Regions from separate parts of the Streptomyces sp. NPDC051567 genome, predicted to be linked through region 3. Evidence: predicted binding sites of a transcription regulator. Region 3 holds the regulator's gene; each other region holds the start of a gene.
What was found. The regulator HrcA, encoded in region 3, represses chaperone genes, less so after heat shock. The targets are predictions, from matches to a motif close to TTNGCACTCNGNNNNNCNGAGTGCNAA.
Positions count from the first base shown of each region.

Region 1: the regulator HrcA is predicted to act here: its motif matches at 5,728-5,754, upstream of groES (co-chaperone GroES).
Region 2: the regulator HrcA is predicted to act here: its motif matches at 2,128-2,154, upstream of groL (chaperonin GroEL).

Region 1 is NZ_JBITDK010000027.1:70,652-80,815, forward strand. It holds gene ACIA5F_RS24865 (LysR family transcriptional regulator) at 99-1,007, opposite strand; gene ACIA5F_RS24870 (MOSC domain-containing protein) at 1,072-1,767, shown strand; gene ACIA5F_RS24875 (SDR family NAD(P)-dependent oxidoreductase) at 1,832-2,605, shown strand; gene ACIA5F_RS24880 (ester cyclase) at 2,734-3,435, shown strand; gene groL (chaperonin GroEL) at 3,541-5,163, opposite strand; gene groES (co-chaperone GroES) at 5,276-5,584, opposite strand; gene ACIA5F_RS24895 (hypothetical protein) at 5,883-6,041, shown strand; gene ACIA5F_RS24900 (FtsW/RodA/SpoVE family cell cycle protein) at 6,029-7,423, shown strand; gene ACIA5F_RS24905 (polysaccharide deacetylase family protein) at 7,493-8,362, opposite strand; gene ACIA5F_RS24910 (methyltransferase domain-containing protein) at 8,626-9,864, shown strand.
Region 2 is NZ_JBITDK010000024.1:82,194-92,357, reverse strand. It holds gene ACIA5F_RS23740 (hypothetical protein) at 1-93, opposite strand, end outside; gene groL (chaperonin GroEL) at 305-1,927, opposite strand; gene ACIA5F_RS23730 (cold-shock protein) at 2,399-2,605, opposite strand; gene ACIA5F_RS23725 (MoaD/ThiS family protein) at 3,003-3,278, opposite strand; gene thrC (threonine synthase) at 3,403-4,677, opposite strand; SAM riboswitch class I at 4,694-4,841, opposite strand; gene ACIA5F_RS23715 (glucosyl-3-phosphoglycerate synthase) at 5,095-6,045, shown strand; gene ACIA5F_RS23710 (trehalose-6-phosphate synthase) at 6,113-7,573, shown strand; gene otsB (trehalose-phosphatase) at 7,671-8,519, opposite strand; gene ACIA5F_RS23700 (DUF3263 domain-containing protein) at 8,597-8,833, opposite strand; gene ACIA5F_RS23695 (extracellular solute-binding protein) at 8,946-10,164, opposite strand, start outside.
Region 3 is NZ_JBITDK010000022.1:34,798-44,961, reverse strand. It holds gene ACIA5F_RS22610 (PhoH family protein) at 1-623, opposite strand, end outside; gene ACIA5F_RS22605 (PfkB family carbohydrate kinase) at 797-1,921, opposite strand; gene ACIA5F_RS22600 (ribonuclease Z) at 2,112-3,017, opposite strand; gene ACIA5F_RS22595 (histidine triad nucleotide-binding protein) at 3,021-3,380, opposite strand; gene ACIA5F_RS22590 (16S rRNA (uracil(1498)-N(3))-methyltransferase) at 3,486-4,229, opposite strand; gene ACIA5F_RS22585 (nitronate monooxygenase) at 4,226-5,317, opposite strand; gene dnaJ (molecular chaperone DnaJ) at 5,509-6,648, opposite strand; gene hrcA (heat-inducible transcriptional repressor HrcA) at 6,649-7,665, opposite strand; gene ACIA5F_RS22570 (MBL fold metallo-hydrolase) at 7,838-8,569, shown strand; gene ACIA5F_RS22565 (DUF3097 domain-containing protein) at 8,599-9,399, shown strand; gene hemW (radical SAM family heme chaperone HemW) at 9,469-10,164, opposite strand, start outside.

The sequences.
Region 1 (10,164 bases), on a different contig from region 3:
GACGCGACGGCACGAAGGAACGTTTCCTCGGACGCCCCGCCGGCCCCCGCCAGCCCTGCACCGCACCCACCCGCCCGGCCGTACCGCCGTACGGCCGGTCAGCGGGTGGCGGCCCGTTCCAGTTCGGCCAGGGTCGCGGCCACGGCCGGCACCCGGGCCAGGTCGGGCAGGGTCAGCGCCACGACCTCCCGCTCGACGGCCGGTTCCACGGACAGGGTGGCGACGCCCTTGGCCCGGACGGACTCCACCGCCAGCTCCGGCAGCACCGCGACGCCCAGCCCCGCGCCGACCAGGCCGACCACCGCCGGGTAGTCGTCGGTGGCGAAGTCGATGCGCGGGGTGAAGCCCGCCTCCTCGCACACCTCCACCAGATGGCGGCGGCAGCGCGGACAGCCCGCGATCCAGGGGTCGTCGGCCAGCTCCGCCATGCCCACCCGCCCGGCTCCGGCCAGCCGGTGCCCCTCGGGGACCAGCCCGACGAGCCGGTCGGTCAGCAACGGGCGCACCACGAGCTCCTCCCACTCGGCGGCGGCCCCCGCCGCCCCGCGCTCCCCGCCGTACCGGAAGGCCAGCGCCACGTCGCAGTCGCCCTCGCGCAGCATCTCCACCGAGCGCGGGGGTTCGGCCTCGACCAGGGAGATCCGGGTTCCCGGGTGCGCGGCGCGCATCGCCGCGAGCGCGGTCGGTACCAGGGTGGAACTGCCGCTGGGGAAGGAGACGAGCCGGACCCGGCCCGCGCGCAGCCCGGCGATGGCCGCGACCTCCTCCTCGGCGGCGGTGAGCCCGGCGAGAATCCCGGCGGCGTGGCGGACCAGGGCCGTACCGGCCTGGGTCAGCCGCATCTCGCGGCCGGTACGGATGAGCAGCGGGGTGCCCGCCGACTGCTCCAGCGCCTTCATCTGCTGGGAGACGGCGGGCTGGGTGCAGCCGAGCTCGCGGGCTGCGGCGGAGAAGGAACCGGTCCCGGCGACAGCGCGCAGAACCCGGAGATGACGTGCCTCGATCACCCTTCGAGCATAAGCCCCGCTTTGACCGTGGGGCGAATATCTTCACGCCACTTTGGGTAAGGGGGTGAGCGTGATTCCCCCGGGTCCCCCGCGCCTGCTCTCCGTGAACACCGGCCGCGCGACGGTCGTCGACCACACCGACGCGGAGGGCGGGGTGACCGGCATCGGCAAGCGCCCCGTCCCCGGGCCGGTCCGCGTCTTCGCCCCGGGGCCCAAGGGCACCGGGGGCAGCGGCGTCGAGGGGGACGACGTCTGCGACGGGCGCCACCACGGCGGCGACCACCAGGCGGTCTACGCGTACGCCCGCGAGGACCTGGACCGGTGGGAGCGGGCGCTGGGGCGCGAGCTGCCCGGCGGGATCTTCGGCGAGAACTTCACCACCTCCGGCATCGACCTGAACACCGCGCGGATCGGCGACCGCTGGCGGGTCGGCGCGGAGCTCGTCCTCGAAGTGGCCTCGGCCCGCATCCCCTGCCGGACCTTCCAGGGCGCCCTCGGCGAGCCCGGCTGGGTCGGGCGGTTCACCCGGGAGGCCCGCCCGGGCGCGTACCTGCGGGTGCTCCGGGAGGGCTCGGTCTCCCCCGGGGACACCATCGCGATCGTCCACCGCCCGGACCACGACGTGACGGTCGAGCTCTGGTTCCGCGCCTTCACCACCGACCGCTCGCTGCTCCCGCGCACCCTGGCGGCGGGCGCCGCCCTGGAGCCGGAGGCCCGGGAGAGAGCCCTGCGCCACCTGGAGAAGTACGGGCCTGCCTGAGGGGCGCACGGGCCGGAGCGGGACCGGGGTCGGGCCGCGCGGAGGCGCCGGTTAGGTTGCGCCTATGACGACTGCGTTGATCACGGGAGCCACGGCGGGCATCGGCGCCGCCTTCGCCCGGCGGCTCGCCGCCCAGGGACACCATCTGGTGCTGGTGGCACGGGACACCCGGCGGCTCACGGAACAGGCCACCGAGCTGCACGACCGGCACGGCATCGAGGCCGAGGTGCTGACCGCCGACCTCTCCACCGACGAGGGCATCGCGGCGGTCGAGCGGCGCCTCGGCGACCGTACGCACCCGGTGGACCTGCTGGTCAACAACGCGGGCTTCGGGAACAAGGGCCGCTACCTCGACGTGCCCATGGCCGACGAGCTGGCCATGGTGAAGGTGCACATCGAGGCCGTGCTGCGGCTCACCTCGGCGGCGGCCGAGTCGATGCGCGCCCGGGGCCGGGGCGGTGTGATCAACGTGTCCTCGGTGGCGGCCTTCCTGCCGCGCGGCACGTACGGGGCCAGCAAGGCGTGGGTCGTGCAGTTCACCCAGGGCGCGGCGAAGGACCTGGCCGGGTCGGGGGTGCGGCTGATGGCGCTCTGCCCCGGCTTCGTGCGGACCGAGTTCCACCAGCGGGCCGGCATGGGCACGGGCAACATCCCGCGCTGGCTGTGGCTGGACGCCGACAAGCTGGTGGCGGAGGCCCTGACCGACCTGGCGCGGGGCCGGACGGTCTCGATCCCGGACCCCCGGTACAAGGCACTGATGGGCCTGGTGAAGCTGACCCCGCGCGGGGTCCTGGGCGGGGTGTCCTCCCGTACGGGCCGCAAGTACGGGCCGCAGTGACCCCGGGCCCGGCCCAGGCCTGCCCTGCCCGCCCGGTTTCGCTTTCCCCGTCTACCTGTGGGTAAACCCGTCAATCGGGTGAAATATCCCTAAACTGGATGTGTCCCGTCCATTTGGGAGGCGACACGATGACATTCGTACAGCTCATCGATTACGAGACGAAGCAGTCCGATGAGATGAACTCGCTCATCGACCACTGGGCGGAGCGCAGCAGCGGCAGACGCACGGCCACCCACACCCTGATCGGGCGGGACCGCGACGCCGGGACCCATTACGTGGACCTCGTCGAGTTCCCCTCGTACGAGGAGGCCATGCGCAACTCCCGGCTCCCGGAGACGGAGGCCCTGTTCCAGGAGATGGTGGCGCTCTGCGAGTCCATGCCCACCTTCAGGAACCTCGACGTGATCCGGGACGAGCACCTGGACAAGCTGGTCGTGAACCAGGTCTTCGACGGGCTCGCGGGCAAGGGCGGCGACGACGGCTTCTTCGAGGAGTGCGTCGCGGCGGGCTACACCGAGCACGACATCATGTCCGGCGCCGGCGCCGGCGGGGCCACCGGGCGCGAGGGCCTGCGCGCCACCGCGGCCACCTGGCGGGAGGGCTTCGACTTCTCCTTCGACCGGACGCGCCAGCTCGCCGAGGGCGACACCGTCACCACCCTGTGGAACTGGACCGGGACGCACCGGGGCGAGTTCATGGGCGTCGCTCCGACCGGCAGGGAGGTCACCATGGCGGGCTGCACGACCTTCCGCCTGGAGGACGGGCGGATCGCCGAGGGCTGGTGGTACTACGACGCGCCGGGCCTCATGCGCCAGCTGGCCGCGCGGTAGCCCCGGCCCGGAACGGCACCCGTACAGCCCCGCACACGCGGGAAGGCCCCGGTCACCGCCGCCTGAACGGCGGGGTGGCCGGGGCCTTCCTCGGTGGGGCCGCGATCAGTGGCTGTGGCCGTGACCGTGACCGGCGTCGCCCTCGTCGTCCGCAGGCTTCTCGACGACCAGGGTCTCGGTCGTGAGCAGCAGGGAGGCGATGGAAGCGGCGTTCTCCAGCGCGGAGCGGGTGACCTTGACCGGGTCGATGACACCGGCCTTGACCAGGTCGCCGTACTCGCCGGTGGCCGCGTTGAAGCCCTGGCCCTTGTCGAGCTCGGCGACCTTCGCGGTGATGACGTAACCCTCGAGACCGGCGTTCTCGGCGATCCAGCGCAGCGGCTCGACGGCGGCGCGGCGGACGACCGCGACACCCGTGGCCTCGTCACCGGTCAGGCCGAGGTTGCCCTCAAGGACCTTGACGGCGTGGACGAGCGCGGAGCCACCGCCGGAGACGATGCCCTCCTCGACCGCGGCGCGGGTCGCCGAGATGGCGTCCTCAAGGCGGTGCTTCTTCTCCTTGAGCTCCACCTCGGTGGCGGCGCCGACCTTGATGACGCAGACGCCACCGGCGAGCTTCGCCAGGCGCTCCTGCAGCTTCTCGCGGTCCCAGTCCGAGTCGGTGGACTCGATCTCGGCCTTGATCTGGTTGACGCGGCCGACGACGTCCTCGTGGCTGCCGCCACCGTCGACGATGGTCGTGTCGTCCTTGGAGATCGTGACGCGGCGGGCGGTGCCCAGCACGTCCAGACCGGCCTGGTCGAGCTTGAGGCCGACCTCCTCGGCGATGACGGTGGCACCGGTGAGGGTGGCCATGTCCTGGAGCATCGCCTTGCGACGGTCACCGAAGCCGGGGGCCTTGACGGCGACCGCGTTGAAGGTGCCGCGGATCTTGTTGACGACGAGGGTGGAGAGCGCCTCGCCCTCGACGTCCTCGGCGATGATCAGCAGCGGCTTGGAGGCGCCGGCCTGGATGACCTTCTCCAGCAGCGGCAGGAGGTCCTGGATCGAGGAGATCTTGCCCTGGTTGATCAGGATGTACGGGTCGTCGAGGACGGCTTCCATACGCTCCTGGTCGGAGACCATGTACGGGGAGAGGTAGCCCTTGTCGAAGGCCATGCCCTCGGTGAACTCCAGCTCCAGGCCGAAGGTGTTGGACTCCTCGACGGTGATGACACCGTCCTTGCCGACCTTGTCCATCGCCTCGGCGATGAGCTCGCCGACCTGCTGGTCCTGCGCGGAGAGCGCGGCCACGGCGGCGATGTCGGACTTGTCCTCGATCGGGCGGGCGGTCGCGAGGAGCTCCTCGGACACGGCCTTGACCGCGGCGTCGATGCCCTTCTTCAGGGAGGCCGGGGAGGCGCCGGCGGCGACGTTGCGCAGACCCTCGCGGACCAGCGCCTGGGCCAGCACGGTCGCGGTGGTGGTGCCGTCACCCGCGATGTCGTTGGTCTTGGTCGCCACCTCCTTGACGAGCTGGGCGCCCAGGTTCTCGTACGGGTCGTCCAGCTCGACCTCACGCGCGATGGTGACACCGTCGTTGGTGATGGTCGGAGCGCCGAACTTCTTGTCGATGACGACGTTGCGGCCCTTGGGGCCGATCGTCACCTTGACCGTGTCGGCAAGCTTGTTGACGCCGCGCTCAAGGGCGCGACGGGCGTCCTCGTCGAACTTCAGGATCTTCGCCATGGAAGCGGTTCAGCCCTCTCGGATACTCGGGGTTCAACGAACTACGCCCCTCGCCGCCCGGCAATCAGCGGGGTGACCAGGGGCGCAGCTCAAAGCAAGACTGGTGAAGTGACTACTTCTCGATGATCGCGAGAACGTCGCGAGCCGAGAGGACGAGGTACTCCTCGCCGTTGTACTTCACTTCGGTGCCGCCGTACTTGCTGTACAGCACGACGTCGCCCACGGTGACGTCCAGCGGAAGACGCTGGCCGTCCTCGAAGCGACCCGGGCCCACCGCGAGGACGACGCCCTCCTGGGGCTTCTCCTTCGCGGTGTCCGGGATGACCAGGCCGGAGGCCGTGGTCTGCTCGGCGTCGAGCGGCTGGACCACAATGCGGTCCTCAAGCGGCTTGATGGCAACCTTGGAGCTGGTGGTCGTCACGATCCGACCTCCCCCTTCGGAGATCCGGGGTTAACTGTCTGAGGTGGCGACCAGGTCGATCCGTCGTCGCGGGTGCCGGATCTGCCTGTCGCTGTGTTGGCACTCACCAGGGGTGAGTGCCAGGTGCGACACTATTCCGGCGATTAGCACTCGGTCAAGCGGAGTGCCAATTCCCGACCCCCGGGTGTGATGCGGACGGCCGGAAACCGGCGCTCCGTCCGCCGCCCGGACCGCCTCCGGACCGCCCGCCGAGGCGGCCGTCAGGAACCACGGGGAGGGCGACAACGTCGTAAACGGCATGAAAACAACGCTCCGCACCGCCGAACGGACCGGGCTCCCGAGCCCCGCGAGCCCGGACACACCGGGCGTGGGCGCGGCGGGCGTGGGCGCGGCGGGTGCCGCGGGGGCCGCCGCCGTGCCGGAGCCGAGCGGTGGCGGCGCGCGGTGCGTGGCCTGAGGCCCCTGACGGCGGCGGGCGCCCGCCGCCGTACCGAGGCGCTGCTGCTGGCCCTCGTCGTCCTCATCACCGTCGCCGGCCGTGCCAGTGCCGGTCTGGCCATGAACGACGAGCTGCCGCCCAACCTGGCCGGCTTCACGATCAGCATGACGCTGCTGTCGCTGGTGGGGCACCTGGGCGTGCGCCGGTTCGCGGCCTACGCGGACCCGCTGGTCCTCCCCCTCGCCATGCTGCTGACCGGGCTGGGGCTGGTGCTGCTGCACCGGCTCGACCAGGGGTACATCGAGCGGTACGACGCGGACGCGAACGCCCCCGGACAGCTCCTGTGGACGGTGGTCGGGGTCGCCGCCTGCCTCCTGGTCGTGGCGCTGCTGCGCGACCACCGGCTGCTCCAGCGGTTCATCTACCTCACGATGGCCGTCGCGCTGGTGCTGCTGATCGCGCCGGTGTTCTTCGGCGCGGACACCTACGGCGCGAAGCGGTGGATCGTCCTGTTCGGGCTCTCGCTCCAGCCCGGCGAGTTCGTGAAGATCATGATCGCGGTCTTCTTCGCCGGGTACCTGGTCGTCCACCGGGACTCGCTGGCGCTGACGGGCCGCAGGTTCCTGGGCGTGCGGCTGCCCCCGATGCGCCAGCTCGGCCCGATCGTCACGGTGTGGGTCGTCTCGATGCTGGTCCTGGTCTTCGAACGCGACCTCGGGACCTCGCTGATCTTCTTCGGCGTCTTCGTCGTGATGCTCTACGTGGCCACCGAGCGCACCAGCTGGATCGTGTGCGGGCTGCTGATGGCCTCGGTGGGCGCCTTCGTGGTCGGCTCGACGGAACCGCACGTCAAGGCGCGCGTGGCGGCCTGGCTGGAGCCGCTCGCGGTCTACTCGCCGAGCCCGCCGCCGGGGCTCACCTCGGACCAGTCGGCGCAGGCGCTGTTCAGCTTCGGCACGGGCGGCATCTCCGGCACCGGCCTGGGCATGGGCCACCCCGAGCTGATCAAGTTCGCCGGGCGCAGCGACTTCATCCTGACCACGGTCGGCGAGGAGCTGGGGCTGGCCGGGGTCATGGCGGTCCTGCTCCTGTACGGGCTCCTCGTGCAGCGGGGGCTGCGGATGGCGCTCGCCGCGCGGGACCCGTTCGGCAAGCTCCTGGCGGTGGGTCTCGCCTCGGCGCTGGCCCTCCAGGTCTTCGTGGTCGCGGGCGGCGTCACCGGCCTGATCCCGCTGACGGGCAAGGCCCTGCCCTTCCTGGCCAAGGGCGGCTCGTCCCTCCTGGCCAACTGGATCATGGTCGCCCTGCTCCTGCGCATCAGCGACAGCGCGGAGCGCCAGCGCGAGGCGGACATCCGGGACCCGGCGGAGACGACGCTCACCCCGGTGGCCACCGCGTAGCCCCGGCGGGGGCCGGCGACCGGGCGGGGCCGCGGCTCCCGCCGGAGTCCGCCGGAGTCCGCCGGGTGCCTACAGGTAGTCCTCCAGCCGGGCCACGGCGAAGCCCTTGTCCGTGACGGTCTTCATGACGTGGCGGATCATGTCGGGCATCGATCCCTTCCAGTCCTCCCGGCCCCGGAAGTGCGTGAGGATGATGTCACCGGCGTGCAGGTCGCGATCCCACTCGCGCCAGTCCATCCGGTTGGGGAACGCCTCGGCGTTCCACAGCGGCGCCGCCTTGATCCCGCAGGACTTGGCCGCGCGCAGGGTGTCCTCGTTGTAGTTGCCGTAGGGCGGCCTGAAGAGCGTCGGCCGCTTGCCGAACACCCGCTGGATCGTGTCCTGCTGGCCGCAGATCTCCTCGCGCTGCTGCTCGTAGGAGAGCGCGGGCAGGTAGCGGTGGTTGAGGGTGTGGTTGTTCAGCGTGACCCCCGCCGCCTGCATCTCCTTGAAGTACGGGTAGTTGTCCCGCACGACGTAGTCGCTGAGGAAGGCCGTGTACGGGATGCGCAGCTCCCGCATCATCTTCAGGAACTCGGGGTCCTTCTCCGCGCCGTCGTCGATCGTCAGGAAGACGACCTTGTCCTCGGTCGGGACGGTGGTGAAGACGGGTGGGAGTTCGTCGCCGCCCCACACCTCGAAGCCCTCGCGGGTGGTGATCTCGGGCTTCTCCTTCGGCGCCGCCGGGGCGGCCAGCGGCACCTTGGCCAGGCCCCACTTCTTCGCGGCGACGACGCGGGCCTGCTGGGCCGCCTTCAGCCGCTCCGCCTGGGTGACGGCGGCCCCGGCCGCGCCCGCGGCGCCCGCCTCCTTGCCGGTCTTCGACTTCTCCGGTGCCCCGGAGTCCGCGGAACCGCACGCCGTCCCGAGGGTCGCGACCAGCAGTGCGGCCAGCGCCACCCCGAACCGGCCACGCGGACGCGCCGCGTACCGGTGACCATGTTGCGTCTTATCTTCCTTTTGTCCTACTAGCTGCATAGCTGCGCATCCTGGCATCCGGCGCGCGCCCGCCCCGGGCGACACCGCGAGCCGGGAGCCCACCTTCCTCCGAAAGGCCCACACCCCGGGCGATACCCCGGGCCATACCCCGGCGGCCCGGCGCCCGTGGCCGTCCGCCCGCCCCGGGCCCCGCCCCGGTCCGCCCGGGCCGCCCGTCGCCGACAATGGACCCCGTGACCCCCGAAGCCTTCGCCGCCCTCCTCGCCCCCGAGGGCCGCGCCCTCCTCGACTCGCTCCGCGACCACGACCCGGCCCAGGAACTCGCCCTCGCCACCCGGCTGCGCCGCGAGCACCCGGCCGAGCTGGTCTCCGCCGCGCTCGGGCAGGCCCGGCTGCGGCAGCGGGCGGTGGCGAAGTTCGGGGCCGAGGACGCCTTCCGGATGTACTTCACGCCCGGCGGCGGCGAGATGGCCACCCGCGCCTCCGTGGCCTCGTACCGCGCCCGGCGCCTCGCGGAGCTGGGCGTGCGCAGCCTCGCCGACCTCTGCTGCGGCATCGGCGGGGACGCCCTCGCCCTGGCCCGGCTCGGCATCCGGGTCCTGGCGGTGGACCACGACCCGCTGACCGTCGCCGTCGCCCGCGCCAACGCCGAGGCGCTGGGGCTGACGGAGCTGATCGAGGTCCGGGAGGCGGACGTGACGGAGGTGGACGTCCGCGCGTACGACGCCGTCTTCGTCGACCCGGCCCGCCGCGGCGGCCGGGCGGGGGGCGGGCGGATCTTCGACCCGGAGTCCTACTCGCCGCCGCTGTCCTGGGCGGTCGGGGCCGCCCGCGCGGCCCGGTACGCCGCCGTCAAGATCGCCCCCGGCATCCCGCACGAGGCCGTGCCCGCCGAGGCCGAGGCCGAGTGGATCTCCGACCACGGGGACGTCAAGGAGGCCGTGCTCTGGTTCGGGACCTCCCCCGGGACGGTCCGCGCCACCCTGCTGCCCGGCCCCCGCTCCCTGCACACCACCGACCCGCTCCCCGACCCGCAGGCCGGGCCGGTGGGCCGCTACCTCTACGAGCCGGACGGGGCCGTCATCCGCGCCCATCTCGTCGCCGAGGTGGCCCGGGAGCTGGACGGCAGGCTGATCGACCCGACCATCGCCTACATCACCGCCGACGAGCTGCGCGCGACGCCGTACGCGACCGCGTACGAGATCACCGATGTGCTGCCCTTCGGCCTGAAGAAGCTGAAGGCGCTGCTGCGGGAGCGCGGGGTCGGCATCCTGACCGTGAAGAAGCGGGGCTCCGCGATCGAGCCCGAGGAGCTGCGCCGGAAGGTCAAGCCGCAGGGGCCGAACTCCGCGACCGTCTTCCTGACCCGGGTGGCGGGGGCTCCGTCGATGCTGATCGGGTCCCCGGCCAGGCCCCCTGCCCCGGTTCCCGCCCCGGCTCCGGGGGCGGCGGGGCGGCGGTAGTCCCGCCGGGGCCCGGGAAGGCCCGTACGGCCCAGCGGTAGTGCGCCGCCGCCTTGGCGACGCCCAGCAGCGCGGTGACCCAGAGGATCATGCCGAGCCCGACGTGGTAGGCGACCTCGGCGTACGTGTCCTCGCCCGGCCGGGCCGAGGCCGTGGCCCCGAGGACCACCCACAGCGCCAGCGCGCCCAGCCCGAGCGAGGCCAGCAGCCAGGTCAGGCTCCGGCCGGGGGCGCGGACCCGGGCGTCCACGGCCGGGTCGCGGCCCGCCCTCGCCCACGCGTCGAGCAGCAGGCGCGCCC
Region 2 (10,164 bases), on a different contig from region 3:
TATGGCCACGGATCGCGAGCTGCCGTCCCGGGTGAGGACGTCCAAGGCGTGCTCGGTCTCGGAGTCGGTGCGGATCGTCACGGTGTCAGCCATGACAGAAGCGTAAGACGGAACGTCTTACAAGACCAGTCGCCCGTCCGGGGCACCCGGAAACACGCCGTAGCCCCCGGACCGCCCCCTCCGCCCGGGGACTCCCCCGTACCCCGGAGCCGCACCCCGGAGCCGCGCCCGCGAACGCCCGAGGGCGGCACCCCCCGCGGGGGGTGCCGCCCTCGTTCGAGAACAGCCGATCAGCCGGGGCCGATCAGAAGTCCATGTCACCGCCCGGCATGCCGCCGCCCGCGGGGGCACCGGCCTTCTCGGGCTTGTCGGCGATGACGGCCTCGGTGGTCAGGAACAGCGCGGCGATCGACGCGGCGTTCTGCAGCGCGGAGCGCGTGACCTTCGCCGGGTCGATGATGCCCTCGGCGATGAGGTCGACGTACTCGCCGGTGGCCGCGTTCAGGCCCCAGCCCGGGGTCAGGTTGCGGACCTTCTCCACGACGACGCCACCCTCAAGGCCGGCGTTGACGGCGATCTGCTTCAGCGGGGCCTCCAGCGCGAGCTTGACGGCGGCAGCGCCGGTCGCCTCGTCGCCCGTGAGCTCCAGCTTCTCGAAGACCGCGGAGGCCTGCAGCAGCGCCACGCCACCACCGGCGACGATGCCCTCCTCGACGGCCGCCTTCGCGTTGCGAACGGCGTCCTCGATGCGGTGCTTGCGCTCCTTGAGCTCGACCTCGGTCGCGGCACCGGCCTTGATGACGGCCACGCCGCCGGCCAGCTTCGCGAGGCGCTCCTGGAGCTTCTCGCGGTCGTAGTCCGAGTCGGAGTTCTCGATCTCGGCGCGGATCTGGTTGACGCGACCCTGAACCTGGTCGCTGTCACCGGCACCGTCGACGATCGTGGTCTCGTCCTTGGTGATGACGACCTTGCGGGCGCGGCCGAGCAGGTCGAGACCGGCGTTCTCCAGCTTGAGGCCGACCTCCTCGGAGATGACGGTGCCACCGGTGAGGATGGCGATGTCGCCGAGCATGGCCTTGCGGCGGTCACCGAAGCCCGGGGCCTTGACGGCGACGGACTTGAAGGTGCCACGGATCTTGTTGACGACCAGGGTCGACAGGGCCTCGCCCTCGACGTCCTCGGCGATGATCAGCAGCGGCTTGCCGGACTGCATGACCTTCTCCAGGAGCGGCAGCAGGTCCTTGACCGAGCCGATCTTGGAGTTGACGATCAGGATGTACGGGTCGTCGAGGGACGACTCCATGCGCTCCATGTCGGTGGCGAAGTACGCCGAGATGTAGCCCTTGTCGAAGCGCATGCCCTCGGTGAGCTCAAGCTCCAGACCGAAGGTCTGGGACTCCTCGACGGTGATGACGCCTTCCTTGCCGACCTTGTCCATGGCCTCGGCGATGAGCTCGCCGATCTGGGTGTCGGCGGCGGAGATGGAGGCCGTGGAAGCGATCTGCTCCTTGGTCTCGACATCCTTCGCCTGCGCGAGCAGGGCGGCGGAGACGGCCTCGACGGCCTTCTCGATGCCCCGCTTGAGCGCCATCGGGTTGGCACCGGCGGCGACGTTGCGCAGGCCCTCGCGGACGAGCGCCTGGGCCAGCACGGTCGCGGTGGTCGTACCGTCGCCGGCGACGTCGTCCGTCTTCTTGGCGACTTCCTTGACCAGCTCGGCGCCGATCTTCTCGTACGGGTCCTCGAGCTCGATCTCCTTGGCGATGGAGACACCATCGTTGGTGATCGTGGGGGCACCCCACTTCTTCTCAAGGACGACGTTGCGACCCTTGGGGCCAAGGGTGACCTTGACGGCGTCGGCGAGCTGGTTCATCCCACGCTCGAGGCCGCGCCGGGCCTCCTCGTTGAACGCAATGATCTTGGCCATCTGAAGTGGTCCTCCCAGGGGGTCCCTCCCATGCCGAAGGCCATGGGGGAAGGGGTGGATTGCTCCGGACCGCGCCCGCGCCCGCGACGGACGGCCTGCGTGTTCGGCGGTTCCTTCCCGCCGGACCCCGCGGGCCTCACCGGCCCGGTCCTGGTTCTGTTCTGGTAGCACTCTCACCTGGAGAGTGCTAACGCCAATGATTAGCACTCGACCCCCGCGAGTGCAAGCGGCTTGGGACAACGCCCGGCCGGGACACGGCCTCCGCGCGACCCGTACCGCCCGGCAACCGCACCGGAAACGGGCCGGAACCCGGCCGGAACCACCGCCGCCCCGGACCCCTGACGAGCGGCCCGGACCACCGGAGGGCGGCGGCACGACGAGGGGCCCGCATCCCGTGTCCAGGATGGGGCCCCTCGTATCCGTGCGTCTGTTTCCTGCGTCTGTACGCGTCGGTGGCCGATCGCGCCGGGACTAGCCGAGTGCGAGTTTGACCATGTCCGCCTGCGGACCCTTCTGGCCCTGCGAGATCTCGAACTCGACCCGCTGACCTTCTTCAAGGGTGCGGTACCCGTCCATCTGGATGGCGCTGTAGTGGACGAACACATCCGCACCACCGTCGACCGCGATGAAGCCGTAGCCCTTCTCCGCGTTGAACCACTTGACGGTGCCCTGAGCCATGCCTAACTCCCCTATTACTGGCCCTTGCGCAGGAACGCACTTCGCGCTCCCGGGTCAGAACTTGCGTCGGAACGCGTCGACCGAGGCTGAATGTATCCGCGCCAACGCGGTCTGCAACAGGCCGATCCGGCGAGAAATCCGGACACTCGGAAAGAAGGAAATAAAGTGAAAATTTGACATATTCCCGGGCAACTCGGGCCCGGCATATCTCGCCAAAGCCTCATAACGCGCTCGCACATTGACCCGATGTCGACCCTGGCGTGGCCGGCTCATATGCGGCCGGCAAGAACAGCGGAGGGGACTTCCCCAACTCTACCGTGCCCAATCACGCAGAATTGCCCCCTCCGCTTATCGGCGGAGAGGGCAATCGGGGGTCGGCCACGTATGTCCGGGTGGGTCAGCCGCCCGCGACGGCGGGGATGATCGAGACGCCCGCCCCGTCCGGGGTGACCGCGCCGAGCCCGCCCTCGAAGCGCACGTCGTCGTCGTTGACGTAGACGTTCACGAAGCGGCGGAGCTTGCCCTCGTCGTCCAGGACGCGCGCGGAGATGCCCGGGTGGTTCGCCTCCAGCGACTGGATGACCTCGGCCAGGGTCGCGCCCTCGGCCGGGACCTCGGCCTGGCCGCCGGTGTAGGTGCGCAGGATGGTGGGGATGCGGACGTTGACGCTCATGGCGCTGCTGCCTTTCCGGGTACGGGTACGGATGCGGGAGGGGAAGGTCGAGGAAGTGCCGCGCGGACCACTGTCGGCCGGTCGGCCGGAACCGGTCCGCCGGACGTCACTTCGAAGACACGACCTAGACCAGGTTGGCGGCGCGGAACGCGTCCAGGCTGGGGCGGATGACGGCGGTCTGGCCGCTGTCCGCGGCCACCGCCTCCAGCGTCTTGAGGCCGTCGCCCGTGTTCAGGACCACGGTGGTCAGCTCCGGGTCGAGCTGCCCGTTCTCGATGAGCTTCTTCGTCACGCCGACGGTCACACCGCCCGCGGTCTCGGCGAAGATGCCCTCGGTCCGCGCGAGGAGCTTGATGGCCTCGACGACCTGCTCGTCGTTGACGTCCTCGACGTAGCCGCCGGTGCGGCGGGCGATGTCGAGGACGTACGGGCCGTCCGCCGGGTTGCCGATGGCGAGGGACTTGGCGATGGTGTCCGGCTTCTGCGGGCGGACCACGTCGTGCCCGGCCTTGAAGGCGGTGGAGACCGGGGAGCAGCCCTCGGCCTGGGCGCCGAAGATCTTGTACGGCCTGTCCTCGACCAGGCCGAGCCTGATCAGCTCCTGGAGCCCCTTGTCGATCTTCGTCAGCTGGGAGCCGGAGGCGATCGGGATCACGATCTGGTCGGGCAGCCGCCAGCCGAGCTGCTCGCAGATCTCGTACGCCAGGGTCTTGGAGCCCTCGCCGTAGTACGGGCGGAGGTTGACGTTGACGAAGCCCCAGCCCTCGCCCAGCGGGTCGCCGATGAGCTCGGAGCAGAAGCGGTTGACGTCGTCGTAGTTGCCCTCGATGCCGATGAGGTCGCCGCCGTAGACACCGGCCATGACGACCTTGCCCTGCTCCAGGTCGTGCGGGATGAACACGCAGGAGCGGAAGCCGGCCCGCGCCGCCGCGGCGCCGACGGCGCCGGCCAGGTTGCCGGTGGAGGAGCAGGAGAGGGTGGTGAAGCCGAAGGCGCGGGCGGCCTCGACGGCGATGGCCACGACGCGGTCCTTGAAGGAGTGCGTCGGGTTGCCGGAGTCGTCCTTGACGTACAGCTTGCCGGTGACGCCGAGTTCCTTGGCCAGGTTGGCCGCGTCGACGAGCTGGGTGAAGCCCGGGTTCAGGCTCGGCTTGGAGGCCACGTCGGCGGGGACGGGCAGCAGCGGCGCGTAGCGCCAGATGTTCGCGGGACCGGCCTCGATCGCGGCGCGCAGGGCCTCGGGGTCACCGGTCGGAAGGTCGTAGGCGACTTCCAGCGGGCCGAAACACTCGACGCAGGCGAAGATGGGGCCGAGTTCGAATCGGGTGGAGCACTCGCGACAGGAAAGCGCGGTGGCGGGTCCGAGATCGACAGAGGTGGCGGCAGTCTGTGCAGACATGATGGAGAGCCCTTTCTCCTCATCTTCCCCATGGCGCACTTCGCCATGAGACGGAATTGGCACCTTTCCGAGCCGGGAGCTTCGCGGGTGAATCATCGCGAAAACCGACTGGAGGGTTGCCGGGGCTTCAACGGGCCGTGTCCCTCTGCCCCTCTGGATGAGCGGTATGGCACCGGGCGGCGCGCTCTACGGCGTACCCGGGCGTTTGTGCACGAGGACCCCCGACATGCGATGGTCCTTCGCGTTGTTCAAGACTGTAACCGAAGGCATGGGCGGTTGAGACAGTCGTCCGCACCGCGAGATGGATCACATACGGGTCACATCAGGATCGCATTTCGGTCGAAATCAGGCCGATGCCAGGCCGATGTCAGGCTGGAACCAGGCCGATGCCAGGTTCGACACCAGGGAGTACGGAACGTGCTGGAAGAGGTGGAGCGCTGGCTGACGGCCCGCTCCTGGGACGCGGCCGACCGACCGCTCGACCAGCTGCTCGCCAGGAAACGGGCGACGGGCACCACGGTCAGCGTGGTGCTGCCCGCGCTCGACGAGGAGGAGACGGTCGGTGACATCGTCGAGGTGATCCGGCGCGATCTGATCGACGGGCTCCCCGTCCCGCTGGTGGACGAACTGGTCGTCGTCGACTCGGGTTCGGCCGACGCCACCGCGCGGGTCGCGGCCGAGGCCGGGGCCCGTGTGGTGCACCGCGACGCGATCCTGCCCCGGCTGCCGGCGCTGCCCGGCAAGGGCGAGGTGCTGTGGCGCTCGCTGCTGGCCACCACCGGGGACGTCGTCTGCTTCGTCGACGCCGACCTGCGGGACTTCTCCTCCTCCTTCGTCTCCGGGATCGTGGGGCCGCTGCTGACCGAGCCGGACGTGCAGTTCGTCAAGGCGATGTACGACCGCCCGCTCGGCGACGCGCCGGGCCAGGGCGGCCGGGTGACCGAGCTGGTGGCGCGCCCGCTGCTGAACCTGCACTGGCCGCGGCTGGCCGGCTTCGTGCAGCCGCTGGGCGGGGAGTACGCCGTACGCCGCCGCCTGCTGGAGCGGCTGCCGTTCCCCGTCGGGTACGGCGTCGAGCTGGGCCTGCTGGTGGACGCGCTGCACACGGTCGGGCTGGACGCGCTGGCCCAGGTGGACGTCGGGGTACGGCTCCACCGGCACCAGGACGGGCAGGCGCTGGGGCGGATGGCCGCGGCGATCTACCGGACGGCGCAGCTGCGCCTCTCGCGCGGGCACCTCGTCCGGCCGGAGCTGACGCAGTTCGAGCGGGGTCCGGAGGGGTTCGTGCCGCACACGTACCCGGTGGACACCGAGGAACGGCCGCCGATGCGCGGGATCGAGGAGTACACGCGGCGCCGCGTGGCGTGAGCGGGCGTGGCCGGCGGAACGCATGGCAGAACGTTTGAGCGGGGGCGGGCCGGGCTAGGTTGGCCGCATGGCTTCCCAGGTGCTCGTCGCAGCGAACCGTGGCCCGCTCTCCTACGCCCTCGGGCCCGACGGCGCCCTCAGCGCCCGCCGGGGCGGGGGCGGGCTCGTCTCCGGCCTCTCGGCCGCCCTCGCGGAGCAGCCGGGGGCGGTGTGGATCTGCGCGGCCCTGTCGGAGGCGGACCGGGAGGCGGTCCGCCGGGGCGTCTCCGAGCCGGGCGTCCGGATGCTGGACATCGATCCCGCGGTGTACGACGACGCGTACAACGGCATCGCCAACTCGGTGCTCTGGTTCACCCACCACCACCTCTACGACATCCCGCGCGAGCCGGTCTTCGACGCGGAGTTCCGGCGGCGCTGGGAGTCGTACGTGGCGTACAACGGGGCCTTCGCGCGGGCGCTGGCGGACGAGGCGGCGCGGGGGGCCCGCGTCCTGGTCCAGGACTACCATCTGGCCCTGGTCCCGGGGCAGTTGCGGGAGTTGCGTCCGGACCTGCGGATCGCGCACTTCACGCACACGCCGTGGGCGTCGCCGGAGTTCCTGCGCATGCTGCCCGACGACATCCGCGAGCAGCTCCTGTGGGGGATGCTCGGCGCGGACCGGCTGGGCTTCCACACCTGGGCGTGGGCGGCCAACTTCATCGGCGGCGCGCACCTGGACTCCGCGAGCGGGACCGCCGAACCGTCCTACCCCCGCGACGGCCTGGCAGGGGTGTGGCAGCGCAGGACGCTCCCGGACGGCGGCGGGTCCGGGCCGAAGCGGTTCACCGCGGTGGGCCACTACCCGCTGGGCGTGGACGGCGAGGAGATCCGCGCGCTGGCCCACCGGCCGGAGGTGGCGGAGCGGCTGGCGGAGCTGCGGGCGGAGCTGGCGGGGCTGCGGACGATCGCGCGGGTGGACCGGACCGAGCTGTCGAAGAACATCGTGCGGGGCCTGCTGGCCTACCGGGAGCTGCTGGTCTCCCGTCCCGAGTGGCGCGGCCGGGTGGTCCACCTGGCCTCGGCCTACCCGTCCCGGCAGGACCTGGCGGTGTACCGGGAGTACACGGCGGCGGTGGCGGAGCTGGCGGACCGGATCAACGCGGAGTTCGGCACACCGGGGTGGCAGCCGGTGGTGGTGTCGGTGAAGGACGACTTCACGCGCTCGCTGGCGGTGTACCGGCTGGCGGACGTGGCGCTGGTCAACCCGGTGCGGGACGGGATGAACCTGGTGGCGAAGGAGATCCCGGTGGCCTCGGACGCGGGCTGCGTGCTGGTCCTGTCCACGGGTGCGGGGGCGTACGAGGAGCTGCGGGAGGACGCGCTGACGGTGAACCCGTACGACGTGACGGAGACGGCCGAGGCCCTGCACCGGGCCCTGTCCATGCCGGACGCGGAGCGGGCGGAGCGGACGAAGCGGCTGGCCGCGGCGGCGACGGCGCTCCCCCCGGCCCGGTGGTTCGCGGCCCAGCTCGCCGACCTGGAGGACTGACCCGGAGGACTGGCCCGGAGGACTGGCCCGGACAGGGCCGGGCCGGGCCGGGCCCGCAGAGCCCCGGCCCGGCCCTGACCCCGGCCGCGGCCCCGGCTCAGTCCCGCAGGGCGGTGGCCAGGGCGGCCAGGAGGGCGACGACCCCGGCCGGGCCGTCGAGGACGAGGTCCGCGCGGGAGGCCAGTTCCGGGACCTCGGCCGAGCCGCTGCACACCAGCAGCCCCGGCAGCCCCTCGGCCCGGCGCTTCTCGACGGCGGCGTACGCGGCGAGGTCGCCCAGGTCGTCCCCGGCGTACAGGACCGCCCGGGCGTCGCGCTCCGCGAGGAACTCCGTCAGGGCGACGCCCTTGTCCGTGCCCGGGGGCCGCAGTTCCAGCACGGCCCGGCCCGGTTCGACCGTCAGGCCGTGGCGCGCCGCCAGCTCGGCCAGGGGTTCGCGCAGGGCGGCGAAGGCGGCCACGGGGTCGGCGGCGCGGCGGGTGTGGACCGCGAGCGCCTGGCCCTTCTCCTCGATCCATGTGCCCTGCCAGGCCCCGATCGCGTCCAGGAACCCCGGCAGCTCCGCCCGGACGGCCGCCACCCCGGGGTGCGGGGCGGGGGCGTGGACGGTTCCGGTGACGGCGTCCCACCGCTCGGCGCCGTAGTGGCCGAGGACGACGAGGTGTTCGAGTCCGGGGACCCCGGCGAAGCCGCCGTAGCGGACGGCGACGCCCGCCGGGCGGCCGGTGACCACGGCGACGGAGTCCACCTCGGGGGCGAGCCCGGCCAGGGCCGGGACGGCGCCCGGGTGGGCGCGGGCCTGGTCGGGGTCCGGGACGATGTCGGCGAGGGTTCCGTCGAAGTCGAGGGCGACCACGGACCGGTCCGGCGCGCTGAGCAGGGCGTGCAGCCCCTCGCGTCCGGCGGCGGTGACGGGCATCGGCAGGTCGTGCGGACGGCTCCCCATGCGGACGACCCTAACGGCCCCGCCCGCCGACGGCTACGGCACGGCGGCGGCAGAGCCGAGGCCGTGGCGGCGGTCGGCTACCGGCGGGCGCGCTGGGCCTCGCGGATGCGGCGCAGGCGGTTGACGGTGCCCGGCGCGTGGGCCAGCGCGCGGGGGTCGTCCATCAGCGCGTTCAGCAGTTGGTAGTACCGGACCGGGGTCATCCCCAGCCCTTCCCGCACGGCCCGTTCCTTGGCGCCGGGACCGGGCCAGGTCCGTCCCTCGTACGCGAGCACCGCGGCCTCCGTGGCCGTCAGCCGCCCCTCGTCCGTCATACGGCCAGATTAACGCCGCGCACTGACACCGGCCCGGCCGCGGCCCCGGCTCCGCACGGGGCGAGAAGCGGGGGCGCGGCCGGGCCGGTGTCAGTGCGCGGTGGGGGCCGGTTCAGCGGGGGGCGCCGTCGGCCTTGCGGGCCGCCTCGGCGATGGCCTCCAGGACCTTCGCGGGCTGTCCGCCCGGCTGGACGCTCTTGCCGATGTTCTGCTTGATGTCCTCGCTGACGCCGGCCCACGACTTCTTGCCCACCGGGTACAGCCGGGAGTCGGGCAGCGTCGTCAGGAAGATCTTCATCTGCGCCGCCGCTTCGCCCGTGCTCGCCTCCATGGCCCGGTAGCCGCTGGTCGTGACGGGCAGCAGGTTGTACATGCTGGTGAAGGCGGTCACGTTCTTGGCCTCGTACAGGTAGTCCAGGAACTGTCCGGACTCCTTGCGGTGGCCGTTCTTGAAGGCCATGACCCAGTCCGTGACGCCCATCGCGGGGTGTTCGGTGCCGTCGACGGTCGGCATCGGGACCATGCCGAAGCGCACGCCCCGTTCCCCGGCCTGCTTGAGCAGTTTGGGGTGCCCGTGGAGCATGCCGACCTCGCCGCGCGCGAAGGCGTCGAAGGCGGCCTGCCGGTCCAGCTTCCCCGGCTCGACGGCCCCGGTGAGGTTCTGCCCGACGAGCTTGTCCCGCAGGAACTCCAGGGTGCTGATGTTGTCGGTGGAGTCGATGGCGTACGACTCCTCGTTGTCGGTGTAGCCACCGCCGCCCGCCAGCAGCCAGAGCATCGTCTCGGCCTGGGCCTCCTCGCGGCCCAGGGGCAGCGCGAAGGGGGTCGCGACGCCCGCGCCCTTGAGCTTCTTCGCCGCCGCTTCGAGGTCGGCCCAGGTCTTCGGCTGCCAGCCGCCCTTGGCGTCCTTGCCGATGACCCCGGCGTCGGTCAGCAGCTTCTCGTTGTAGAAGAGCGGCCGGGTGCTGGCCGTGAAGGGCATTCCGTACTGGACCCGCCGGACCTTGCCGGCGTCCGCGAGGGGGCCCAGGAAGTCGGCCTCGGTCTTGACGGAGAGGAGTTCGTCGACGGTGTGGAGCTTGCCCGCGTCGGCGTAGTCGGCGTAGGCGCCGATCTGGGCTATGTCGGGTGCCTTGCCCGCCTTGACCATCGCGGCGACCTTGGCGTCCACCTCGGTCCAGGGGTAGACGTCCACCTCGACCTTGGTCCCGGGGTGGCTCTTGGAGAACTCCTCGGCGAGGTTCTTCCAGTACGGCACCGAGGAGTTCTGCGGATTGTCCCCGTAGTCGGCCGCCACGACCCGCAGGGTCACCTCGTTGTCCCCGGTGAGT
Region 3 (10,164 bases):
CGCAGGTACGGGTCGATCTTGTCGAAGAGGGTGCCCGGCAGGAAGCCGAGGCGTTCGCCGGCCTCGACGGCGGGCCGGGTCAGGATGATCCGGCTGACCTGCTTGGACTGGAGGGCCTGGACGGCCTTGGCCATGGCGAGGTAGGTCTTGCCGGTACCGGCGGGGCCGATGCCGAAGACGATCGTGTTCTTGTCGATCGCGTCGACGTACCGCTTCTGGTTGAGGGTCTTGGGGCGGATGGTGCGGCCACGGCTGGAGAGGATGTTCTGGGTGAGCACCTCGGCGGGTGTCTCGCGCGGGCCGTCGGCCCGGCCGTTGCTGTTCGACTTGAGCATGGCGATCGAGCGTTCCACTGCGTCCTCCGTCATCGGCTGCCCGGTGCGGAGCACGAGCATCATCTCGTCGAACAGGCGCTGGATCAGGGCGACTTCCGCCGCTTCGCCGACCGCGCTGACCTGGTTGCCCCGCACGTGGATGTCGGCCTTCGGAAAGGCTCCCTCGATCACGCGCAACAGGGCGTCGCCCGATCCGAGCACCGTCACCATCGGGTGCGTGGCCGGAACGGTGAAGTGGGCGCGCGCCTGACCCGGCGCGGGGGTGTGGGCTGTCGGTGTCTGAGTCATGGGCCGGCACTGTGGCCTGCGCACACCTCCCGCTGAGGGGCCGCGCCGTTCGACGGCCTCCGGATTACCAAGCCTACGTCTCCACCGCCCCGTCCCCGAGGGGTTTTCCCGCCCTCCCCGGGCGGGGCCGGGGACGGCTCTCGCCTCCCCCGGCCCGCCCCCGACCGGCCCGGCTACGCGAACTGGCGGAAGCCGATCGTCGGCACCGCCCGGCGGCGGGTGGCGGGGGCCGAGCCCGGCCGGACCAGGTCGTCGAGGAAGCCGTACCGGCCGCGCAGCCCGTCCGGCGCGGTCCGCCACCAGTGGGCCACCTCGCACCAGCCGGGGGCCGACAGGGAGCCGCCGAACTCCTGGACGGAGAGCGCGGCCGTCAGGCCGGCGAAGGCCAGCCGGTCCGCGAGCGGCCACCCCGCCAGGGTCCCGGTGACGAAGCCCGCCACGTACACGTCCCCCGCCCCGGTCGGGTCCAGCGCGTCCACCGTGATCCCGGGGACGTGCGCGGTCTCCCCCGTCCGCCCGTCCACCGCGTACGAGCCCTCCGCCCCCATCGTCACCACCGCGATCGGCACCTTCTCCGCCAGTGCCCGGGCCGCCGCCTTCGGACACTCGGTCCGGGTGTAGCGCATCGCCTCGCCCGCGTTCGGCAGGAACGCCTCGCAGTGCTCCAGGTCGGCCAGGGCGTTCAGGTCCCACCGGCCGCTCTCGTCCCAGCCGACGTCCGCGAAGACCCGTGAGCCGCGTCGCGCGGCCTCGCCGACCCAGGCCTCGCCGCTGCCCGGCCCCAGCGAGGCCACGGCCGCCCGGGCCAGCGGCGGGCGCTGCGGGAACGGTCCGGGGCCGGTGGCGTCCAGGGTCTCCTCGCCGAAGACGGGGGAGGGTGCCTCGTGGCCGTGCGAGACCATCGTGCGCTCGCCCTCGTAGGCCATCGAGACCGTGACGGGGCTGTGCCAGCCGGGGACGGTGCGCGACATCGACAGGTCGATGCCCTCGCCCTGTTCGAGCGCGTCCCAGCAGTACTCGCCGTAGTGGTCGTCGCCGAAGTCGGCGGCCAGCGCGGTGCGCAGGCCGAGCCGGGCCAGGGCGGCCGCCATGTTGGCGACCCCGCCGGGGCTGGAGCCCATGCCGCGCGCCCAGGACTCCGTGCCGCGCACCGGGGCCGAGTCGAGGCCCGTGAAGATGATGTCGAGGAAGACGGTTCCGGTCAGGAAGACGTCGCAGCCCGGTCCGTGCGGATCGCGCAGCGGGCCGAGCGGGTCCACGGAGGCTGTGCGGCTGGTACGGCTGTCCCGACTGGTCACGGTGTACTCCCCGTTCGCTGCGTGTACGGATCGACGGCCCGGAGGATCGTTTCCGCGCGGGGCGCCCGCGGGGCGCCGCCGGTCGCGCCCGCGGGGACCCGGGCCACCACCAGTGTGGCGCACATCACCCACTGGGGGTTCTTCGTCCGTGCCCCACCACCGGGCGGGGTTCCGCCGGACGGCCGGAGCGCTACGCCCGCTTCGGCAGGGGAACCCGTGCGAGGTCTGCGGCGACGGTCAGCTCGCCCTCGAAACCGGCGGCGCGGGCCTGGCGTCCGAACTCGTCGGGATCGGGGTAGCGCTGGGAGAAATGTGTCAGGACGAGGTGTCGTACGCCCGCGTCCCGGGCGACCCGGCCCGCCTGGCCGGCGGTGAGGTGTCCGTGGTCGGTGGCCAGCCGGTGGTCCTCGTCGAGGAAGGTCGACTCGATCACCAGCATGTCGCAGCCCTCGGCGAGCGCGTCCACGCCGGGGCAGAGCCGGGTGTCCATGACGAAGGCGAACCGCTGTCCGGGCCGGTGCTCGCTGACGTCGTCGAGCGTCACCCCGTTCAGCCGTCCCTCCCGCCGCAGCCGTCCGACGTCGGGCCCCCCGATGCCGTGGCGGGCGAGCAGGGCGGGCACCATGCGTCGCCCGTCGGGTTCGGTGACCCGGTAGCCGAAGGACTCCACCGGGTGCGAGAGCAGCCGGGCCTCCAGGGTGTACGAGCCGCCGTGCGCCAGGGTCCCGTCCGCGGTGACGGGTTCCTCGTTCAGGCGCACCGTCTCCCGGTAGGCGGTGGCGTACCGCAGGCGGTCGAAGAACTTCTGCCCCGAGGCGGGGTAGTGCGCGGTGACGGGGTGCGGGACCTGGTCGAGGTTGATGCGCTGGATCACTCCGGCGAGGCCGAGGCTGTGGTCGCCGTGGAAGTGGGTGACGCAGATCCGGTCGATGTCGTGCGCGGCCACTCCGGCGCGGAGCATCTGGCGCTGGGTGCCCTCGCCGGGGTCGAAGAGGATGCCCTCGCCGTCCCAGCGCAGCAGGTAGCCGTTGTGGTTGCGGTGGCGGGTGGGGACCTGGCTGGCGGTGCCCAGGACCACGAACTCTCGTACGGACACGGTCTATCCGGGCGGCCACTGGAGGCCACGGCCACCGAGGACGTGGGCGTGGGCGTGGAAGACGGTCTGGCCGGCGCCGGCGCCGGTGTTGAAGACGATCCGGTAGCCGTGCGCGTCGGCCTTCTCGTCGGCGGCGACCTGTCCGGCCTCGCGCAGCAGGTCGGCGGCGATGCCGGGTTCGGCGGCGGCGAGGGCCGCGGCGTCGGGGTAGTGCACCTTGGGGATCACGAGCACGTGGGTGGGTGCTTGCGGGTTGATGTCCCGGAAGGCGAGGGTCGTCGCGGTCTCCCGGACCACGGTCGCCGGGACGTCCCCTGTGACGATCTTGCAGAACAGGCAGTCGGCCTGCGGTTCCCCGGCCATTGGTGCGCCTCCCGTGACGGTGATCGGTCCGGGCATCGTATCCGGCCCGGTCACCGGCCCCCCCGGCCGGTGACCGGGCCGGACCGTCCGGGGGGCGGGGGTCGGTCAGGACCAGCGGCCGGTGCGGGCGAGCAGGACCGCCGCCGCGGCGGTGCCGGCCGTGGAGGTGCGCAGCACCGAGGGGCCGAGCCGGCAGGTCCGGGCCCCGGCCGCGGCGAAGGCGGCCAGTTCCTCGGGGGAGACCCCGCCCTCGGGGCCGACCACCAGGACGACCGTGCCCGAGGCGGGCAGGGCGAGGGTGGCCAGCGCCTCCGAGGGGGCGTCGCGGTCCTCGTGGAGGACGACCGCCAGCTCCGCGGCCTCCAGCAGCGCCGCGACCTGCTTCGTGGACAGGGCCTCGGTGACTTCGGGGAAGCGGACCCGGCGCGACTGCTTGCCCGCCTCGCGGGCCGTGCCCCGCCACTTGGCGAGGGACTTGGCGCCCCGGTCGCCGCGCCACTGGGTGATGCAGCGCGAGGCCTGCCAGGGCACGACCTCGTCGACGCCGGTCTCGGTCATGGTCTCGACGGCCACCTCGCCCCGGTCGCCCTTGGGCAGGGCCTGGACCACCGTGATCCGTACGGCCGGTGCCGGTTCCTCGAAGACCCCGGAGACCTCCACGGTCAGCCGGTCCTTGCCCTCCGCCGAGACCACCACGGCCTCGGCCCACCGGCCCCGGCCGTCGGCGAGGACCACCGCCTCGCCCGGGTTGAGCCGCTTGACGGAGACCGCGTGACGGCCCTCCGGGCCGTCCAGGACCCATCGCGGCCCGGCGGGGACCTCCTCGACGACGAAGACGGGGGCGGTCATGACGTACTCCTCATCTGGTTGTTCTCCGGCGCGCCGCGGGTTTCGGCCAGTTCGGCCGCGAGCACCTCCACCAGTTTCCCGGCGGGCAGGGTCCGCGCGAGCCGGTGTCCCTGGCCCGCCCACAGGGCCATGCCCTGCGGGTCCCCGGCCGCGGCGGCGGCCTTGCGCAGCCCCGAGGTCAGGTGGTGGACCTGCGGGTAGGCGGCCGGGGCGTACGGTCCGTGCTCGCGCATGAAGCGGTTGACCAGGCCCCGGGCCGGGCGGCCGGAGAAGGCCCGGGTCAGTTCGGTGCGGACGAACAGCGGGTCGGTCAGCGCCGCCTTGTGCAGCGGGTCCGCGCCCGACTCCGGGCAGGTCAGGAAGGCCGTGCCGAGCTGCGCCGCGTCCGCGCCCGCCGCGAGCAGCGCGGCGATCTGCGAGCCCCGCATCACACCGCCCGCCGCGATGATCGGCAGCGGCACCGCCTCGCGCACCTGGGTGACCAGCGAGAGCAGTCCGACGGCCGCGGTGCCGTCGGTCTGCGGGTCGTCGCGGTGGGTGCCCTGGTGGCCGCCCGCCTCGGAGCCCTGGACGCAGAGCGCGTCGGCGCCCGCCTCCCGCGCGGCGCGGGCCTCCTCGACCGAGGTCACGGTGACGACGGTCCAGGTGCCGGCCCGGCGCAGACGGGCGAGGGCCTCGGGGGCGGGGTGGCCGAAGGTGAAGGAGACGACCGGGACGGGGTCCTCGATGAGGAGGGCGAGTTTGGCTTCGTAGCCGTCGTCGCAGGTGCCGAGGGTGTCGTCGGCGGCGAGGGAGATCCCGTACCAGCCCGCCTCGCCGGCCAGCTGTCCCCGGTAGGTCTCGACGGCGGCCTGGTCCACGGAGCCGCTCTGGGGCATGAAGAGGTTGACACCGAAGGGGCGCCGGGTGAGCGCGCGGAGCTGCTTGATCTCCTGGTACATGCCGTCGGCGGTCTTGTAGCCGCCGGCCAGGAAACCCAGCCCGCCGGCCTCGGAGACGGCGGCGGCGAGCGGGGGGCAGGAGGCGCCGCCCGCCATGGGTGCCTGCACGATCGGGTGGGGGGAGAGACCGTTCGGTGCGGAGGACATGGACTGCATCGTGCCATGTACCGCTCACGGGGCCGAAATCATGTCATTCACCTGGCATAGTCCACTTCCCGGTGCCCCGCACCCGGCCTCCGGCCGGCCCGGTGGAGGGGGTCGCGGGCGCCCGCCGGACATGCGGCGAGCCCGGTCCGGGGGCTCCCGGACCGGGCTCGTACGCGGGGACGGCGCGGTGGTCAGCGGCCGTTGAACGCGTCCTTCAGGCGGCTGAACAGCCCCTGCTGCCCCGGCGCGAACTGGCCGGTCGGCCGCTCCTCGCCGCGCAGCTTGGCCAGCTGGCGCAGCAGGTCCTCCTGCTGGGCGTCCAGCTTGCTCGGGGTGGTGACCTCGACGTGGACGATCAGGTCGCCGCGCCCGCCGCCGCGCAGGTGGGTCACGCCGCGGCCGTGCAGCGGGATCGCCTGGCCGGACTGGGTGCCGGGCCGGATGTCGATCTCCTCCAGGCCGTCGAGCGTCTCCAGCGGGCACTTGGTGCCCAGGGACGCCGCGGTCATGGGGATGGTGACCGTGCAGTGCAGGTCGTCCCCGCGCCGCTGGAAGGTCGGGTGCGGCAGCTCGTGGATCTCCACGTACAGGTCGCCCGCGGGGCCGCCGCCGGGGCCGACCTCGCCCTCGCCCGCGAGCTGGATGCGGGTGCCGTTCTCGACACCGGCCGGGATCTTGACCGTGAGGCTGCGCCGGGAGCGGACCCGGCCGTCGCCCGCGCACTCGGGGCACGGGGTCGGGACCACGGTGCCGAAGCCCTGGCACTGCGGGCAGGGGCGCGAGGTCATGACCTGGCCCAGGAAGGACCGGGTGACCTGCGAGACCTCTCCTCGGCCGCGGCACATGTCGCAGGTCTGCGCCGAGGTGCCGGGGGCGGCGCCCTCGCCGGAGCAGGTGGTGCAGACGACGGCCGTGTCGACCTGGATGTCCTTGGTCGTCCCGAAGGCCGCCTCGTCCAGCTCCAGGTCCAGGCGGATCATGGCGTCCTGGCCGCGACGGGTCCGCGAGCGCGGGCCGCGCTGCGAGGTCTGGCCGAAGAAGGCGTCCATGATGTCGGAGAAGTTGCCGAAGCCGCCCGCCCCGAAGCCACCGGCTCCGCCACCGCCGCCCGAGGAGGAGAGCGGATCGCCGCCGAGGTCGAAGACCTGCTTCTTCTGCGGGTCCGAGAGCACCTCGTACGCCGCGTTGATCTCCTTGAAGCGCTCCTGCGTCTTCGGGTCCGGATTCACGTCCGGGTGGAGTTCACGGGCGAGGCGGCGGAATGCCTTCTTGATCTCGTCCTGCGATGCGTCGCGGCGCACGCCGAGAACGGCGTAGTAGTCCGTGGCCACTTACGACTCCGCCAGGATCTGTCCGACGTAACGTGCCACTGCGCGTACCGCTCCCATCGTTCCGGGGTAGTCCATGCGGGTCGGTCCGACCACGCCGAGTTTGGCGACTGCTTCGCCGCCCGAACCGTAACCGACCGAGACGACGGACGTGGAGTTCAGTCCCTCGTAGGCGTTCTCATGCCCGATCCGTACGGCCATTCCCGACTCACTGGCCTCGCCCAGCAGCTTGAGGAGCACGACCTGCTCCTCCAGCGCTTCGAGCACCGGCCTGATCGTCAGGGGAAAATCGTGTCCGAAGCGGGTGAGATTGGCGGTTCCGCCGATCATCAGCCGCTCCTCGGCCTCCTCGACCAGGGTTTCGAGGAGGGTCGCGAGCACGGTGGAGACCGTGGCGCGGTCCTCGGCCTCGAAGGACTCGGGGAGGTCCTGGACGAGTGGGGGCACATCGGTGAACTTGCGTCCGACGACCCGGCTGTTGAGCCGTGCCCGCAGGTCCGCGAGCGAGGTCTCGCCGAAGGGCCCGGGGCAGTCGATCAGCCGCTGTTCCACGCGGCCGGTGTCGGTGATCAGGACGAGCATCAGCCGGGCCGGGGCCAGTGCCAGCAGCTCCACGTGGCGCACGGTGGAGCGCGTCAGCGAGGGGTACTGGACTACCGCGACCTGCCGGGTGAGCTGCGCGAGCAGCCGCACGGTGCGGCCGACCACGTCGTCGAGGTCGACGGCGCTGTCGAGGAAGCTCTGGATGGCCCGCCGCTCGGGCGTCGACAGCGGTTTGACGCCCGCCAGTTTGTCGACGAAGAGGCGGTAGCCCTTGTCCGTGGGGATGCGTCCGGCGCTGGTGTGGGGCTGGGCGATGTAGCCCTCGTCCTCCAGCACGGCCATGTCGTTGCGCACCGTGGCGGGCGAGACGCCGAGGCGGTGCCGCTCGGTGAGCGCCTTGGAGCCGACCGGCTCCTCCGTCCCGACGTAGTCCTGGACGATGGCGCGGAGCACTTCGAGTCTGCGTTCGCTGAGCATCGCGCACACCTCCATCTGTGATGCGTGTTCGTTCTGTGACGCCTGCTGTGACACCTGTGGTGACGCCTGTTCGTTGGCACTCAGAGTGTCCGAGTGCCAGAGATCCCCCGGTCAGTGTACGGCGGGGTGGTACGCCCCTAGCAAGGGCGGCCCGTCAGGGTAGCGTCGCCGCATGGAAGCGCAATGGGAAGAGGGCGGCTGGGAACGGCTGACCGGACGGGCCGGACGGCGCCGGCTTCCGGTGTGGGACTGCACGGTGGGACTGGTGGTGGGCGAGGAATCCGTCCTGGTGATCGACCCTGGTTCCTGTGTGCGGGAGGGCGCCCGGGTACGGGCCGAGGCGAAGCGGCTGACGGGCCGGAGCGTGACTCATCTCGCATTCACGCACGGACATTTCGATCACGTCATGGGCGGCTCGGCCTTCCCCGGCGCCGAGGTCTACGGGGCGGCCGGGCTGGACGGGCTGCTGTCGACGCCCGCCGGGCGCGAGGAGCTGCGCGGGGACGCGGTCCGGCACGGGCTGGACCCCGCGGAGGCGGCCGAGGCCGCGGAGCGGCTGGTGGCGCCGGGCCACCTGGTGTCGGGCGAGCGGACGCTGGACCTGGGCGGGGTGCGGGTGCTGCTGGCCGAGGCGGGTCCCGGGCACACCGGGCACGACCTGGCGGTCCTCGTCCCGGGCGAGCGCCCGGTGGTGTTCTGCGGGGACCTGGTGGAGGAGTCGGGCGAGCCCTCGGCGGGCCCGGACGCGGTGCCCGGGCGGTGGCCCGCGGCCCTGGACCGGCTGCTCTCGCTCGGCGGCGGGGACGCGCTGTACGTGCCGGGTCACGGAGCGGTGGTCGGGGCGGAGTTCGTCCGCGCGCAGCGCGACGCACTGGCGGCCCGGTTCGGCGTGTCGCCCGCCTGAGCGCGGCCCGGTCTCCTAGCGTGGGCAGGATGCGCGAATACTCCCCCGACCTGACCCCGCAGTGGAAGCGTGCCCGGCCGGTGCCGGAGGTGGCGGCCGGGAACGGCCTCGTGGTCGAGTCGGCGGGAACGGACTTCTGCGGCGCGGTGGTGGCCTGCGAGGCGGGCACGGTGACCCTGGAGGACCGTTTCGGCAAGCGCCGGGTCTTCCCGCTGGAGCCGCGCGGTTTCCTGCTGGAGGGCGCGGTGGTCACCCTGGTCCGTCCCGTGCGTACGGCGTCCGCGCCGTCGCGCACCGCCTCCGGCTCGGTCGCCGTCCCGGGGGCCCGGGCCCGGGTGGCCCGCGCGGGCCGGATCTACGTCGAGGGCCGCCACGACGCCGAGCTGGTGGAGCGGGTCTGGGGTGACGACCTGCGGATCGAGGGCGTGGTGGTGGAGTACCTGGAGGGTGTCGACGACCTCCCGGCGGTCATCGACGACTTCGCCCCGGGCCCGGACGCCCGGCTGGGCGTCCTGGTGGACCACCTGGTGCCGGGCTCGAAGGAGTCGCGGATCGCGGCGGCGGTGACCTCGCCTGACGTCCTGGTCGTGGGCCACCCGTACGTGGACGTCTGGCAGGCGGTGAAACCCTCCGCCCTGGGCATCGGGGCCTGGCCGGTGGTCCCGCCCGGCCAGGACTGGAAGACGGGCGTCTGCCGGGCCCTGGGCTGGCCGGAGAACACCGGGGCCGCCTGGCGGCACATCCTGTCGCGCGTGACGTCGTACCGGGAGCTGGAACCGCCGCTGCTGGGCGCGGTGGAACACCTGATCGACCACGTCACGGCGCCGTAGCCCGGCGCCGGGCCACGGCCGGGCCGGGCCGGGAGGACGGGCCCGGCAGCCGCGGCGGCCGGTGACCGGCTAGTCGACCAGGTCGCGGACCACCGCGTCGGCCAGCAGGCGTCCCCGCAGGGTCAGCACGGCCCGGCCGGCCGCGTAGGGGCCGGGTTCCAGCAGGCCGTCCGCCAGGGCTCCCGCGGAGGCCGCCAGCCCGGCGGGGGCCAGCAGGGAGAGCGGGCAGCCGTCCACCAGCCGCAGCTCCAGCAGGATCCGCTCCACGCGCCGGTCCTCGTCCGAGAGCCGCTCGCGCCCGGCGCCCGGTGAGCGCCCCTGGGCGAGCGCCGCGGCGTACGCGCCGGGGTGCTTCACGTTCCACCAGCGCACCCCGCCCACGTGGCTGTGCGCGCCCGGTCCCGCGCCCCACCAGTCGGCCCCGCGCCAGTACAGCTCGTTGTGCAGGCACCGCCCGGCGTCCGAGGTGGCCCAGTTCGACACCTCGTACCAGGCGTACCCGGCCTCCGCGAGCACCGAGTCCGCGATCAGGTAGCGGTCGGCGTGGACGTCGTCGTCGGTCATCGGGACCTCGCCGCGCCGGATGCGCCGCGCCAGCTGGGTGCCCTCCTCGACGATCAGGGCGTAGGCGCTGATGTGGTCCGGCCCCGCTCCCAGCGCGGCGGCCAGCGAGGCCCGCCAGTCCTCGTCCGACTCCCCCGGGGTCCCGTAGATCAGGTCGAGGTTGACGTGGTCGAAGCCCGCCGCCCGCGCCTCGGCCACGCA